DNA from 2 places in the Paenarthrobacter ilicis genome. Region 1 is predicted to be linked to the other one. Evidence: riboswitches for the same ligand, from Rfam matches in the RefSeq annotation. Region 1 holds a riboswitch; the other holds the start of a gene.
The links. Region 1 has a riboswitch for glycine ahead of gcvT (glycine cleavage system aminomethyltransferase GcvT). Riboswitches for the same ligand answer to the same signal wherever they lie in the genome.
Positions count from the first base shown of each region.

Region 1 (7,649 bases):
GGTCCGTCCGCCCGCCGTCGAATTCCATGATTCGAACATTTTCAAACCTCGCGGTACCTATCGCTGCCCCGTCCGCGTGCATAAACTCGTGGCAACCACGTTCTGGTCTGTTCCGGAGAGGAGCGGCAGGTGAAAGCAGGCGTTGCACGCGAGGTACTCGAGGGCGAGTCGCGGGTGGCCGCCACGCCGGAAACTGTCCGGCAATTGACCGCACTGGGGCTCGATGTCGAGATTCAATCCGGCGCAGGCTCCGCTGCCGGTCACAGCGACCAGGAATACCGGGACGCAGGGGCCACGGTGGTGGCGGCCTTGGACCTCGGCTCCCTTGATGTTTTCTGCCACGTGCGCCCCATGGAACGTTCGACGGCGGCCGCCCTCCGCCGCGGTGCAGTGTCCATCGGGTTCGGGTCGCCGTCGTCGGAGCCGGCTACCGTCCAGGCGCTCGCCGCCGGCGGAATCACGGCGTTTGCCATGGAGCTGGTGCCCCGCATCTCCCGGGCGCAGTCCATGGACGCGCTCACCTCGCAAGCTTTGGTGGCCGGGTATCGCTGCGTTCTTGAGGCGGCCATTCGCCTGCCCCGGTTCTTTCCCCTGTACATGACGGCGGCCGGGACGGTCCCGCCGGCCAGGGTGTTGGTGCTGGGTGCAGGGGTGGCCGGATTGCAGGCCATTGGTACAGCCAAGAGACTCGGGGCGCGGGTGTCCGCCAACGACATCCGGCCGGCGTCCGCAGATGAGGTGGCGTCCATGGGTGGAACGTTCATCAAGCTGGACCTGGAAACGGCGGAAGCCAGCGGCGGTTACGCCCGCGAACTGAGCGCGGACAGGGGAGCGCTGCAACGGGCACTGCTGGCGCCGCACGTTGCCCAGTCGGACGTGCTGATCACCACCGCGGCCGTTCCTGGCAGGAGGGCCCCGGCCCTGGTCAGCCGGGACATGGTGCAGGGCATGAAAGCGGGCTCCGTGGTCATTGACCTCGCCGCGGAGTCGGGAGGCAACGTAGAGGGAAGCATCCCCGGACAAGAGATTTCAGTCCCGGCCAGCGGAGGTTTTGGCAGTGTCACGGTGGTGGGACTCAAGGATCCGGCATCGGCCATGGCAGCGGATGCATCGCGCCTTTACGCCAAGAACGTTGCCAACCTGCTGGCGCTCATGACCCGGGATGGCGTGGTGGCCCCCGACTTTGATGATGAGGTGGTGTCCGGGACCTGCCTGACCCACAACGGCAAGGTGGTCCACGCGCCCACAGCGGAAGCACTAGCGGCCCTCGCCGGCGATCCCGGGCCAGCCCACCAGCAATCCGTTCCCGTGGAAGGAGCGGGCTGATGGACGGCGTCAGTCTCCTGACCATCACGGTGCTGGCCGTCTTCGTGGGTTTTGAGGTGGTCAGCAAGGTATCCAGCACCCTCCATACGCCGCTCATGTCCGGAGCCAACGCCATCCACGGCATCATCCTGGTGGGGGCCATCATCGTGGCCGGGCAGGCACACGATCCGTGGGTGCTGGTTGTTGCGCTGTTGGCTGTTGTCCTTGCCACCGCCAACCTCGTGGGCGGCTTTGTGGTGACCGACCGCATGCTGGAGATGTTCCGCGGAAGGCAACAGCCGCCGTCGAACGCTGAAGCCGCCACACCGTCAGTCAAGCAGGGCCAGGCCCCTGCTTCCGGCGAGGAGGGGCGACGGTGACACTCCTTTCCCCAACGTGGACGGCGCTGTTGTATCTGGTGGCGGCGTCGTGCTTCATTTTGGCCCTGAGGGGCTTGAATTCGCCGCGTACTGCCCGGCGCGGAAATCTCCTGGGGGCGTTCGGTGCTTTGCTGGCCATTGCCACAGTGTTCCTGTCCGTAAAGCTGGACAACATCCCGTGGATTCTTGCGGCCATGGCGTTGGGCTCGGCCGTCGCGGCGCCGGTGGCACGCAGGGTGCAGATGACTCAGATGCCGCAGCTCGTGGCCCTGTTCAACGGCGTGGGCGGTGGAGCAGCGGCTCTGGTGGCGCTGCTGGAACTTCCCCACTCGGCGGACACGTGGGTTCGTGTGGCGATCGTATTCACGTTGCTGGTGGGCGCGGTGTCCTTCGCCGGTTCGGCGGTGACCTTTGCCAAGCTGCAAGGGCTCATGACTACCCGGCCCGTCACCTTTCCCGGGCTGCCGGTGCTCATGGGAGTGGTCCTGCTGGCGGCGGTGGCGGCCGGTGTCCTGGTGATCCTGAACGGCTCGCTTGTCTTGGCGGGTGTCTTAATGCTCCTGGGGCTAGGCGCCGGTATCTTCCTGGTCCTCCCGGTGGGTGGGGCCGACGTTCCGATCGTGATCTCGCTGCTGAATGCCTTCACCGGATTGGCCGTGGCTGCCTCGGGACTGGTGCTGGGCAACGTATTGCTGCTGGTGGCAGGGACATTGGTGGGAGCGTCCGGCACCATCCTGACCCGTGCCATGGCCGCCGCCATGGGCCGAAGCGTGGCAGGCATTATGTTCGGGGCCTTCAAAGGCGGCAGCACGGCCGGGTCCACGGAAGTGAGCAGCAGGCCGGTCCGTTCCTCCAGCGCCGAGGATGTTGCGGTGCTGCTCGGCTACGCGCAGCGTGTGATCATCGTCCCCGGCTACGGACTTGCTGTGGCACAGGGCCAGCATACGGCCGCGGAACTGGCAGCCACGTTGGAAGCCCGGGGGATCGAGGTGGACTTCGCCATCCATCCTGTGGCCGGCCGCATGCCGGGGCACATGAATGTCCTCTTGGCCGAAGCCAACGTTCCGTACGAGTCGCTGAAGGAAATGAGCGACATCAATGCGGACTTCAAGACCACCGACGTCGCGCTGGTAGTGGGCGCCAACGACGTCGTAAATCCTGCGGCCAAAACCACCTCCGGTTCGCCCATCTACGGGATGCCCATCCTGGAGGTCGCCGACGCCCGCCAAGTGGTGTTCCTCAAGCGGTCCATGCGCCCGGGATTCGCCGGGATCGAGAATGAGCTGCTTCATGAACCGCACACCACGTTGCTGTTCGGCGATGCCAAGGATTCGCTGACCAAAGTTCTGGGAGCGGTGAAGGCGCTGAACTGAACCCCCACACCCCCACGGAGAAGCAGCCCCGGGTGTGGCAGCTGCGGTGCTGTGACCAATGCCTCCCCACGCCGTCTGGTTAATAGCGTCATGTCCGGCCCGCCGCAGGCACCTGTCCTTTAAAGGAAGTGTGAGGTCCGGCAGCGAGGAGCAAACGGGTGCACTACAACAGAAGAGAGCCGCTGTTCGGAATCAGGCTCGAGCCCCTGCAGGGAAAACGGGTGACCAACTGGAGGTCCTTGGTGGGCCATACCGTCCAGATCTGGCATGGCAACCACGTGGTGGACCAAGGAGTGGTTGACGCGGTGACTGCTGATGGTGACGTTTTATGGCTGGTCCAACGGGGAGCTGTGGAGCGCCGGATGGTGGTCAAGGAACGCGGTGTGGGTCTGTGGATCCAGCTGGTTGGTTGAGGACCAGCCCGGTTCAAAGCCCGGCGCCTTTTTGAACCCAAAAGCCCGGCGTCCTCAAGGTGAGAACGCCGGGCTTTCAGGGTGCGCAGTCGCGCCGCAGTCCTAACGGAGGGTGCCGTTGTCCGGGTTGGGAACAACGCCGGAGTCGCGGGCGGCTGCCTGTGCTTTGAGGAGATCGCGGATCTCGGCCAGCAAAGCAGTGTCCGCCGGCAGCGGCTCTTCTTCGGGTTCCTCGGTGGCCAGGCGGTCCTTGACCAGGGAGTTGATCTTGTTCATGGGCGCTACGAAGATGAAGTAGACCACGGCCGCAGTGATCACAAACGTCACCAGCGCGGTGATGACGGCGCCGAAGTTGACGAACGTAGCGGGGTTGTTGTCCCAGATCTTGAAACCGAGTCCATCGGCGTTCATGCCACCGGCGGCGGCGATCACGGGGTTGATGATGTTGTTGGTGAAAGCAGCAACAAGCGCGGTGAAAGCGCTGCCGATGACAACGGCGATCGCCAGTTCGATCACGTTGCCGCGAAGAATAAAGTCCTTGAAACCCTTAAACATGGATGGTCCTCCGATTTGGGTGCGGGTGTCTGCCTCAGCAGACATCAAACTACCATCCCCGCGTTTCGGGTTTAAGGCCGGGATGTGATGGAGGGATGGGGAATTGGGGGTGGGATGTGATGGAGGGATGGTTTTTGGACTTGTTCGAGCGGAGCCGTTATGGTGTGAAGCGTGTCACCCAGTGTGATGCAACGCTTTTGATCTGCGGCGGGAGAGTCCTGCCGGTACATCCAGTCAGGCGCCGTAGGAGCAAATCCTCCCCAGGAATCTCTCAGGCCCATGTACCGCCGCGGGTAGGCAACTCTGGAAAGCAGTCCGGGTCACCGGGCTCACCGACGGTGCAAGCAGGAAACCATCCCTGCGGAATCTCTCAGGTCCAATACAGAGCGGGGAGGAACCCACGCAATCGTGGCGCTTAAGCAGGCGCCTGAATCATGGAGTTCCTTGTGACCGTTCAATCACATCACCCGCGGAGCGGCTTATCGGCGCACGACGCCGCGCTGGCAGCAGCCCCGGACGGGCAGCAATCCGGCAAGTACACAGCTCTGTACGAACAGCACAAAAAAGCCAACGCCTCCTTCACTGACTTCGGTGGCTGGCAGATGCCCCTTAAATACGAGTCCGAACTCGCCGAACACCACGCAGTCCGTAAATCAGCCGGCCTCTTTGACCTCTCCCATATGGGTGAAGTCTGGGTCACCGGCCCCGACGCTGCCGCGTTCCTGGACTACGCCTTGGCGGGCAAACTGTCCGGGATCCCGGTGGGCAAGGCCAAGTACTCCCTGATCTGCAATGCCGATGGCGGCATCATTGACGATCTGATCACCTACCGCAGGCCTTCTCCCCAGGAAAGCGTGGACAAGTACCTGGTGGTCCCCAACGCAGGCAATGCAGCTGCGGTGGCCGCGGCCTTGCAGGAGCGCGCGGCAGGGTTCGATGTCATGGTCGAAGATGCCTCTGCTGAAACGTCCCTGATCGCAGTGCAGGGGCCTGCCGCGGAAGCGATTCTGCTGGCGCTGGTCCCGGAAGAAGACCACGGTTTGGTGCGGGAGCTGAAGTACTACGCTGCGGTTGAGGTTCCGCTGACGTTCGACGGCGGGCCGCAGCACCTGCTCGTGGCACGGACGGGGTATACCGGCGAGGACGGGTTCGAGATCTACCTCTCCGCCGTGGATGCTCCACGTCTCTGGGAAGCGCTGCTTGGGGCCGGGGAGGGCCACGGCCTGATCCCCGCAGGCCTCGCTGCCCGTGATTCGCTGCGCCTGGAGGCGGGCATGCCGCTGTATGGCAACGAACTGACCCGGCACATCAATGCCTACACGGCGGGCCTGGGTTCGGTGGTGTCACTGACCAAGGACAGTGACTTCATTGGCAAGGATGCGCTGGCCGCGATCAAAGCAGCAGGTGTCGGCTCTGCACTGGGGCAGAAGCTCGTGGGCTTGAAGGGTGTTGGCCGTCGTGCCGCCCGTTCGCATTACGCGGTCCTGAAGAACGGTTCCCTGATCGGTGAGGTGACCTCCGGGCAGCCAAGCCCCACGCTGGGATACCCGATCGCTTTGGCGTACGTCGACGTCGAGCATTCTGCCCCGGGCACCACCGTTGAAGTGGATCTGCGCGGCAAGGCCGAACCGTTCGAAGTCGTCCAGCTGCCGTTTTATCGGCGCCAAAAACAAGCGAACCAGAAGACAGGAACGAAATGAGCAAAGTAGTTGCCGGGCTGAAGTACTCGGCCGAGCATGAATGGGTTGCCCCCGCTGAGGGGGACGGTCCCGTGGGGATCGGTATCTCTGCGGTGGCCGCCGACGCCCTGGGGGACATTGTGTACGTGGACCTGCCCGAGATTGGTTCTTCTGTGACCGCGGGGGCGACCTGCGGTGAGGTTGAATCCACTAAATCGGTATCCGATCTGTACTCGCCCGTGACCGGTGAGGTGACTGGGATCAATGACGCTGTTGTCAGCGACCCCGCACTCATCAACAACGATCCCTACGGTGCGGGCTGGCTGTTCAAGGTGGCTGCCACCGACGAAGGGCCGCTGATGAGCGCTGAAGATTATGCAGCAACCAATGGAGGAGAACTGTGAACGCTGAAACGTTGAACCATTACCAGCAGGTTGTGTCGGGGTCGTTGAATGCCCCGCTGTCCGAGCTGGATCCGGAGATCGCGGCGAAGATCGACGACGAACTGGGCCGCCAGCGCGATGGCTTGGAAATGATCGCCTCGGAGAACCACACTGCGGTTGCCGTGATGCAGGCACAGGGTTCGGTGCTGACCAACAAGTACGCCGAGGGCTACCCGGGGAAGCGTTACTACGGTGGCTGCGAACACGTGGATGTGGTGGAGCAGCTCGCGATCGACCGCTTGAAGTCCTTGTTCGGGGCCGGGTACGCGAACGTGCAGCCGCACTCCGGAGCGCAGGCCAACGCCTCGGTGATGCACGCGCTGATCAAGCCCGGCGACACCATCATGGGTTTGAACCTCGCCCACGGCGGGCACCTGACGCACGGCATGCGCATCAACTTCTCCGGCAAGCTCTACAACGTGGTCCCGTACGGGGTGCGCGAGGATACGCACACCGTGGACATGGCCGAGGTTGAGGCTTTGGCCCGGGAGCATAAGCCCGCCCTGATCGTGGCTGGCTGGTCCGCCTATGCGCGGCAGCTGGACTTCGCGGAATTCCGCAGGATCGCGGACTCGGTAGGCGCGTACTTGATGGTGGACATGGCCCACTTCGCTGGCCTGGTGGCCGCCGGGCTGCACCCCTCGCCCGTCCCGCACGCGCACGTCACCACGTCCACCACCCACAAGACCCTCGCCGGTCCGCGCGGCGGCATCATCCTCTCCAACGACGCCGACATCGCCAAGAAGATCAACTCGGCGGTGTTCCCGGGCCAGCAGGGCGGACCGCTGGAGCACGTGATCGCGGGCAAGGCCGTGGCGTTCAAAATCGCTGCCTCGGAGGAATTCCGTGAACGCCAGGAACGCGTCCTGGCCGGTTCCCGGATCCTCGCCGAGCGCTTGGTCCAGGACGATGTGGCAGCCAAGGGTATCGCCGTGGTGTCCGGCGGAACTGACGTTCACTTGGTGTTGGTGGACCTGCGCAACTGCGGGCTCGACGGCCAGCAAGCCGAGGACCGCCTCGCCGCGATCGACATCACCGTCAACCGCAACGCGGTCCCCTTCGATCCGCGCCCACCCATGGTTACCTCCGGCCTCCGCATCGGCACCCCGGCCCTCGCTACGCGCGGGTTCGGCGAAGCGGCCTTCCGCGAGGTGGCGGACATCATCGCCGAAGCATTGATCGCCGACGCCGGAACGGACCTTTCCGGGCTCCGTCACCGCGTGGAGGCACTCGCCGCTGCGCACCCGCTTTACCCCGGTACAGCCAACCTCAGCTGAACCCATTCCAGGGTCACCCTGCGGATTGTTCCGTTACACGGCATGATCCGCAGGGCCCCGGCCACCGGCCCCCGATCAACGGTGTGCCACCAGCTCTATGAAAGAAGTCCAGTGACTCTTGCACCTGAAGGCCGTAAGTTGCTGCGTGTTGAGCAGCGTAACGCGGCGGTACCTGTTGAGCGGAAGCCTGAGTGGATCAAGGCGAAGGTCCAGATGGGGCCTGA
Region 1 is NZ_JAFBCD010000001.1:3,795,737-3,803,385, reverse strand. Features, by position in the region: gene JOE60_RS17415 (Re/Si-specific NAD(P)(+) transhydrogenase subunit alpha) at 130-1,326, shown strand; gene JOE60_RS17410 (NAD(P) transhydrogenase subunit alpha part 2) at 1,326-1,685, shown strand; gene JOE60_RS17405 (NAD(P)(+) transhydrogenase (Re/Si-specific) subunit beta) at 1,682-3,058, shown strand; gene JOE60_RS17400 (hypothetical protein) at 3,280-3,471, shown strand; gene mscL (large conductance mechanosensitive channel protein MscL) at 3,574-4,026, opposite strand; glycine riboswitch at 4,225-4,323, shown strand; glycine riboswitch at 4,324-4,421, shown strand; gene gcvT (glycine cleavage system aminomethyltransferase GcvT) at 4,527-5,726, shown strand; gene gcvH (glycine cleavage system protein GcvH) at 5,723-6,109, shown strand; gene glyA (serine hydroxymethyltransferase) at 6,106-7,425, shown strand; gene lipA (lipoyl synthase) at 7,537-7,649, shown strand, end outside.

Region 2 (7,649 bases), 2.9 Mb from region 1:
TTTTGGCGCTTGTAGAACGGCAGGGCTACAACTTCGAACGGCTCGCTCTTGCCGCGCAGGTCGATGTCCAGCGCGGTGCCAAGCTCTGAGTGTTCGACGTCGACATACGCCAACGCTACCGGGTATCCCAACGTGGGGCTGGGCTGGCCGGACGTCACTTCTCCCACCACGGCACCATCCTTAAGGACCGGGTAGTGTCCACGGCCTGCCCGGCGTCCCAGGCCCTTGAGTCCAACCAGCTTGCGTCCGCTGGTGCTCCCTGCGCCATCGGCTTTCAGGGCAGCGAGTGCTTCCTTGCCAACAAAGTCGCCTTCCTTGGAGAGCGCAACAACCGGCCCAAGGCCTGCAGCAAAGGGGTTGCCTTCACGGGAAAGCTCGTTGCCGTAGAGGGGCATGCCGGCTTCCAAGCGCAGGGAGTCGCGCGATGCCAGCCCGGCCGGGATCAGCTCACCTTCATTAGCGGCAGCCGCAATGGCCTGCCACAGCGCGGCAGCTGATTCGTTGGCCACGAAGATCTCGAACCCGTCTTCGCCGGTGTACCCGGTGCGGGCCAACAGCAGGTCCTGGGTGCCGCCGTCGAACGTGAACGGGACATCAACCGCCGCGTAGTACTTCAGTTCGGTGACCAGCGCGTGCTGCTCCCCGGGGACGAGGCGAAGGAGGATCGCTTCGGCAAGGGGCCCCTGGACAGCGATCAGCGACGTCCCGGCAGAGGCGTCCTGAACCACGACGTCAAAACCGGCGGCGCGCTCCAGCAGCGCGGCAGCCACAACCGCAGCGTTGCCTGCGTTCGGGACCACCAGGAACTTGTCCGAGCCTTCTTCGGTAGAGGCACGGCGGTAGACGATCAGGTCATCAATGATGCCGCCGTCTTCCTGGCAGATCAGGGAGTACTTGGCTTTGCCCTGGGCCATGGCAGAGATCTTGCCTGCCAAGGCGTAGTCCAGGAACGCGGCCGCCTCGGGCCCGGTGACCCAGACTTCGCCCATGTGGGAGAGGTCGAACAGGCCTGCGGATTTGCGGACGGCGTGGTGCTCGGCCAGTTCGGACGAGTACTTGAGCGGCATTTGCCAGCCGCCGAAGTCCGTAAAGGAGGCGCCGAGCTTCTTGTGCTCTTCGTAGAGGGCTGTGTACTTCTCAGTCATTCTGCGGACCGTCCTAGTTCTCGAAGTCTTCGATCGGCGGGCAGGAGCAGACCAGATTACGGTCTCCGGCTGCGCCGTCAATGCGGCCAACGGGCGGGAAGTATTTGTCCTGCTTGAGGTGGTGGACCGGGAACGCGGCCTGCTCACGCGGGTAGGAACGGTCCCAATCGGAACTTACGACGGCGGCTGCCGTGTGGGGTGCGCGGCGGAGCGGGGAATCCTGCACGGAGAAGTCGCCGTGGGCAACCTGGTCGATTTCGGCACGGATGGCGATCATGGCTTCGATGAAGCGGTCGATCTCCGCAAGGTCCTCGGACTCGGTGGGCTCCACCATGAGCGTTCCCGCTACCGGGAAGGCCAGGGTGGGTGCGTGGAAGCCGAAGTCAATGAGGCGCTTGGCCACGTCCTCAGCGGTGACGCCGGTTTTGGCCGTCAGTTCGCGGAGGTCCAGGATGCACTCGTGCGCCACGAGGCCGCCTTCGCCCGTGTAGAGAACCGGGAAGTGATCGTTGAGGCGTGAAGCGATGTAGTTCGCAGCGAGCAGCGCGGACTTGGTGGCTTCGGTGAGGCCCTGGCCGCCCATGAGCTTCACGTAAGCCCAGGAGATCGGAAGGACACCGGCGGAACCGAAACGGGAGGCGGAAATCGGGACGTCGTTGCCTTCGGTCCAGGATGCTGCGTCACCGGGCATGAACGGCGCCAGGTGTGCCTTGGCTGCCACCGGGCCAACGCCCGGTCCGCCGCCGCCGTGCGGGATGCAGAAGGTCTTGTGCAGGTTCAGGTGGGACACGTCGCCGCCGAACTTGCCCGGCTGGGCGAGTCCGACGAGTGCGTTGAGGTTGGCGCCGTCAATGTACACCTGGCCGCCGGCCTCGTGGATGGCGTCGCAGACTTCGCGGACGTCGGCGTCGTACACACCGTGCGTGGACGGGTAGGTGATCATGATCGCGGAGAGGGCGTCGCGGTGGGCCTCGATCTTGGCCTTGAGGTCAACGTGATCGATGGTGCCGTCCGGCGCGGTGGCAACAACCACTACCTTCATGCCGGCCAGCACTGCGGAGGCCGCGTTGGTGCCGTGAGCCGATGCGGGGATAAGGCACACGTTGCGCTGCTCATCGCCGTTGGACAGGTGGTAGCCACGGATGGCCAGCAACCCGGCCAGCTCACCCTGCGAACCTGCGTTGGGCTGGATGGACACTTGGTCGTAGCCCGTGATCTCGGTCAGCTGTGCCTCGAGGTCGCCGATGAGCTCACGCCAGCCCTCGGTGTGGGAGTCCGGTGCGAACGGGTGGATGGAGGCGAATTCCGGCCAGGAGATGGCTTCCATCTCTGCCGTGGCGTTGAGCTTCATGGTGCAGGAGCCCAGCGGAATCATGGTGCGGTCCAGCGCAAGGTCGCGGTCAGAGAGCTTGCGGATGTAGCGCAGGAGCTGGGTTTCGGAGCGGTGCGTGTTGAACACCGGGTGCTGCATGAAATCGCTGGTGCGCTCCACGGAGGATTCCAGGGCGAAGCCATCCGCCGACTCAAGTACCGAAGCGCCGAAGACCGATGCAACGTCGGCGACAACCGCCGTCGTCGTGGTTTCATCAACAGACATACCCACGGTGTCAGCATCGATGCCCCGGAGGTTGATGCCCTTGGCCTCAGCGGCGGCCACGATCTCCGCAGCCTTGCCGGGAACGCGGACGGTGACGGTGTCGAAGAAGGAGCCATGGAGGACGTCGACGCCGGCCGCCTTCAGTGACGCTGCGAGCGTGCGGGCGTGGCTGTGGGCGGTTTCGGCGATCGCCTTCAAGCCCTCGGGACCGTGGTAGACGGCGTACATGGAGGCCACGATGGCCAGCAATGCCTGTGCCGTACAAATGTTGGAGGTGGCCTTCTCACGGCGGATGTGCTGCTCACGTGTCTGCAGCGCCAAGCGGTAAGCGGGGACGCCGGCGTCGTCCTTGGAGACGCCCACCAGGCGGCCGGGCATGGAACGCTCCAGCCCCTTCTGGACGGCCATGTAGGCCGCGTGCGGGCCGCCGAAGAACAGCGGAACACCCATGCGCTGCGCGGAACCAACAGCAATGTCGGCACCCTGCTCACCGGGAGGGGTGATGAGCGTCAGGGAAAGGAGATCGGCAGCCACAGTGACCAGTGCGCCGCGTTCCTTCGCCTCAGCGATGACGGCGGAGTGGTCGAACACGCGGCCGGAGACACCCGGCTGCTGCAGGACGACGCCGTTGATGGTGCCTTCGGGGAGGCCCAGGGACAGATCGGCCACCTCAACCTCAAAGCCAAGCGCTTCCGCGCGGCCCTTCACGATCGCGATGGTCTGCGGCAGGCAGTCGGCGTCCAGGACGGTCTTGCCATCCTGCGCGGCCTTGTTCTTGTTGGCACGGCGCATCATCAGCACGGCCTCGGCAACAGCGGTTGCTTCATCCAGAAGGGACGCATTGGCAATCGGCAGGCCAACAAGGTCCTGGACCATGGTCTGGAAGTTGAGGAGCGCTTCGAGGCGGCCCTGCGAAATTTCCGGCTGGTAGGGGGTGTAGGCGGTGTACCAGGCGGGCGATTCCAGGATGTTGCGGCGGATCACCGGCGGCGTCACGGTGTCGTAGTAGCCCTGGCCGATCATCTGCACGGCAGTTTTGTTCTTGGAGGCGAGCTTGCGGAGCTCGGCAAGAACCTCAACTTCGCTCAGGGCGTTTTGCAGGGTGAGCGCCACGTCCTGCCGGATGTCGTTGGGAACCGCGGTATCAACCAGCGCGTCAACGGTGCCGTAACCCACGGTCTTGAGCATGGTGTCAATATCGGCTTGGCGACGGGCACCGATGTGCCGATCGACGAAGGTGGTGGAGGCAGAACTAACCGTCACGAAGGAACTCCATAGGTTGGGCGGCATTTGGGTATGCCGCAGTGGCTCGGGTTCCTCCCCGCTCTGTATTGGACCTGAGAGTTTCCGCAGGCTGGTGTGCCTGCTTGCACCGTCGGTGAGCCCGGCTGAGCGGACTGCTTTCCAGAGTTGCCTTGCCGCGGCGGTGCGTGGGCCTGAGAGATTCCTGGGGAGGATTTGCTCCTACGGCGCCTGCATCACATGCTTGCAGGACTCTCCCGCCGCAGATCAAAGGCTTGTTCAGTTATACGCAGCGCCGTGTTGGCCGCGCCACATGACTAATTGTCCTATGTCACGGGCGCGGCGGCAAATGGATGAATCGCTACTTCCGCAGGCGCTCCACAACAGCCAGCAGGATTTCGACGTCGGCCTCCCGCCGATTGTTGCCCTCTTCCTGGCCACTTTCGAACATGGCGTTGAAGTACAGCCCATCCCCCATGTAGCTCACGGCCTTCGCCACTTCCGGACCAACGTCTTCGGCAAGGACGTCCAACCACTGCTTCTGGATACCGGCAAACCGGCGTCGGGTTTCTTCATGGGCCACCTCGGCCAGGCGGGTGGCGGCCACGAACGCCCGGTCCATGGGAGTTCCCGCCCACACGGAGGAACGGATGAAGTAGGCTGCCGCCCCGTCCTCGGCTGCTTTCATCTGCTCAATGTCCTCCTGGCCCAGGGCATCCAAACGTTCCAGCAGGGCACTGATCAGCGCTTCCTTATTGGGGAAGTGGTACAGCAAGCCTCCCTTGGAGACACCGGCCCTTTTGGCCACGGCGTCCAGGGTGGCTGCCCGCTCCCCCACGTCAATGAGCAGGGACTCGTATGCATCAAGGACTGCGTCCCTGGCGACTGGTTTCCGTGGCATGTAACCATCATTCCCTATAGCGTTTGTGCATTCCATTTGAAACTGTACCGTCTGGACGGTACAGTTGATGACATGCCTTCGCAGTCTGTCATCCACGCCTCCCAGTCCGCTCGTCCCGCCATGGGCCCGCGCGCTCCTTGGCGCGACTGGCTTGCCCTGGCACTCCTGATGTTCCCCGTCCTGCTGGTTGCGGTGGACAACACCGCATTGACCTTCGCCCTGCCGGAAATCGCCCGTTCGTTGAACGTCGGCGGGATCCAGCTCCTCTGGATCGTGGACGCCTACCCGCTGGTATTGGCCGCGCTGCTGGTGTCCATGGGCAACCTGGGTGACAGGATCGGACGACGCCGGCTGCTTCTGATCGGCAGCACAGGCTTCGCTGCGGTTTCGGCTGCTACGGCATTCGCGCCCACCGCGGAATGGCTCATCGCCGGGCGCGCCGGACTGGGTGTTTTTGGCGCCATGCTGATGCCCTCAACCCTCTCCCTGATCCGGAACATCTTTACTGACCCCAACCGCCGCCGCTTGGCGATCGCAGTGTGGGCGGCCGGGTTCTCCGGTGGCGCCGCCCTGGGCCCGATCTTCGGCGGGTGGCTGGTGGAGCACTTCTGGTGGGGCGCAGTGTTCCTGGTTGCGGCGTTCCTGCTGCTCCCGCTGCTGGCTTTCGGGCGGGTGCTGATTCCTGAGTCCAAGGATGCACATCCCGGGCGCGTTGATGTTCCCAGCATCGCGCTCTCCGTCTTCACCATGGCGCCGTTCGTTTACGGCATCAAGGAGCTGGCCGTCCACGGTTTTGGAGCCTCGGCCGCAGCCTTCATGATTTTCGGCCTGGTGATGGGCATCCTGTTCGTCCGCCGGCAACAGCGGATTGACTCCCCCATGCTGGACGTCACCCTCTTCAAGAACACGGTGTTCAGCACGGCAATCGTTGCCAACGTACTGTCCTTGTTCTCCATGACGGGCTTCATCTACTTCTTCGCCCAGCACCTGCAGCTGGTGGAAGGGCAGTCCCCCATGGAAGCCGGCATCGCCATGATCCCAGCGCTCCTTGCAACAGTCGTTGCCGGTTTGCTGGTGGTCCCGCTGGTCAAGCGCGTGCGGCCCGGGTTTGTGGTGGCCGGTGGCCTGACGCTCAGCGCCGTGGGCTATCTGGTGGCCATGGTGGGTGACCACGGCAACGGACCGTTGTTCCTGCTTTCGGCCCTGACTGTGCTGGCGGTAGGCGTTGGAGCGGCGGAAACCATCTCCAATGACCTCATCCTGGCCTCCGTCCCGGCCGATAAATCCGGCGCGGCCTCGGCCATTTCGGAAACCGGATACGAACTCGGTTCGCTGCTGGGCACGGCTGTCCTGGGGTCAATCCTCACCGCGTCCTACCAGCACAACCTCATCATCCCGGACGGCATCTCCACCGAAGTTGCCGCACAGTCCAAGGAAACGCTCGCAGGCGCCGTGGACGCAGCGTCCACGCTGTCCGCACCCCTGGGCGAAGCCTTGACCGCCGCGGCCACCATCGCTTTCGATTCCGGCGTCCACATCACGGCGGCGATCGGGTTGGTGCTGATGGCGGGCACGGCAGTGCTGGCGGCCATCCTGCTGCGCAACGTGCCCAAGGCGACCTAAGGCCCCAAAGGCAAACCAACGCTCAGCCGGACCTACACCGCGTTGTTGAGTGAGGCTCCCAGGCCCAGGCCACGGGTAATGCCCCCGGTGGTTGCCGTGGCCAATGCCGAGAGGTAATCGTTGCGACGGCGGGCTGTAATGCGCGACTCAGGTTCGAATGCCTGGCCTGGCGAGTCCGCATAGTGGGCCGCGAGGCCGTCACGCATCAGACGAATGCCTTCGGCCCGCTGCTGGGACACGGCGGCATGCGTAGAACCAAGTTCGTCCGCGAGGTCCTTCACCGACCGCCCCGCGAGGTAGATCTCCTGGATCACGAAACGCATTTTTTCCGGGAGGGCGTCGACGGCGGCGCGGAGGTACTTGATGCGCTCGTCGGCTAGGACAGAGTGTTCCGGGGAGTCGGTGGGCGACGCCACCGTGTCCGCCACGACGTCGTCCAAGGAAGTCAACGTCCGGGACGCGTCCACCAAGGCGGCCTCAACGTGGCTCCGCTCGACGCCCAGCGCTGATGCCATTTCGGCCACGCTGGGTCCCCGTCCCAACAAACTGGTCAGGGTTTCCTGGACAGCCAGGGTTTCCTTGATCCGTTTGCGGGCCGACCGCGTTGCCCAGTCACCCGCGCGCATCTCGTCCGCGAAGGCGCCCACGATCCTTCGCCGCGCAAAGGCGCCAAAAGGAACGCCAAGGTCCGGATCGAAGGAATCAGCAGACGTTATGAGGGCAACGGCACCGACAGAAGCGAAATCATCGCGCGACAAATGCGATGCGCGCGCACAAAGGTCAGAGACCAGGTAACCAACGAGCGGAAGGTGCTGCAACACCAGCTCGTTGCGCTGTTCGCGATTCAAGAGTGAGTCCCCCCATGAGACCGGAGTGTCAAGAGCCAACCGGGTTTCCTCCTGCTGGGTCGATGCCAGAGACCAATCAAAGCATCGCAGTTGGGGCGTCCAATCAGCTACGTATTCAGTGAACATACCACCTCAAAAGCGCTGTGCGTGTACGCTCAACAGAAGTACAGATAAACCCTGCCAAATCGTAATTTTGGTGGGCCATAAAATGAATTGGGGAACCGTGGGGGCGGACGAGCTATCGGCAACGCTGTGGCGACAACGAAGACAACTGGATTTCCTGCTCTTCCTTC
Region 2 is NZ_JAFBCD010000001.1:912,716-920,364, reverse strand. Features, by position in the region: gene gcvT (glycine cleavage system aminomethyltransferase GcvT) at 1-1,145, opposite strand, end outside; gene gcvP (aminomethyl-transferring glycine dehydrogenase) at 1,159-4,005, opposite strand; glycine riboswitch at 4,059-4,155, opposite strand; glycine riboswitch at 4,157-4,254, opposite strand; gene JOE60_RS04345 (TetR/AcrR family transcriptional regulator) at 4,346-4,885, opposite strand; gene JOE60_RS04340 (MFS transporter) at 4,958-6,508, shown strand; gene JOE60_RS04335 (sigma-70 family RNA polymerase sigma factor) at 6,541-7,356, opposite strand; gene JOE60_RS04330 (flagellar protein FlgN) at 7,565-7,649, shown strand, end outside.
Region 2: linked by a shared signal. The riboswitch ahead of gcvP (aminomethyl-transferring glycine dehydrogenase) and the one ahead of gcvT (glycine cleavage system aminomethyltransferase GcvT) in region 1 are both predicted to bind glycine.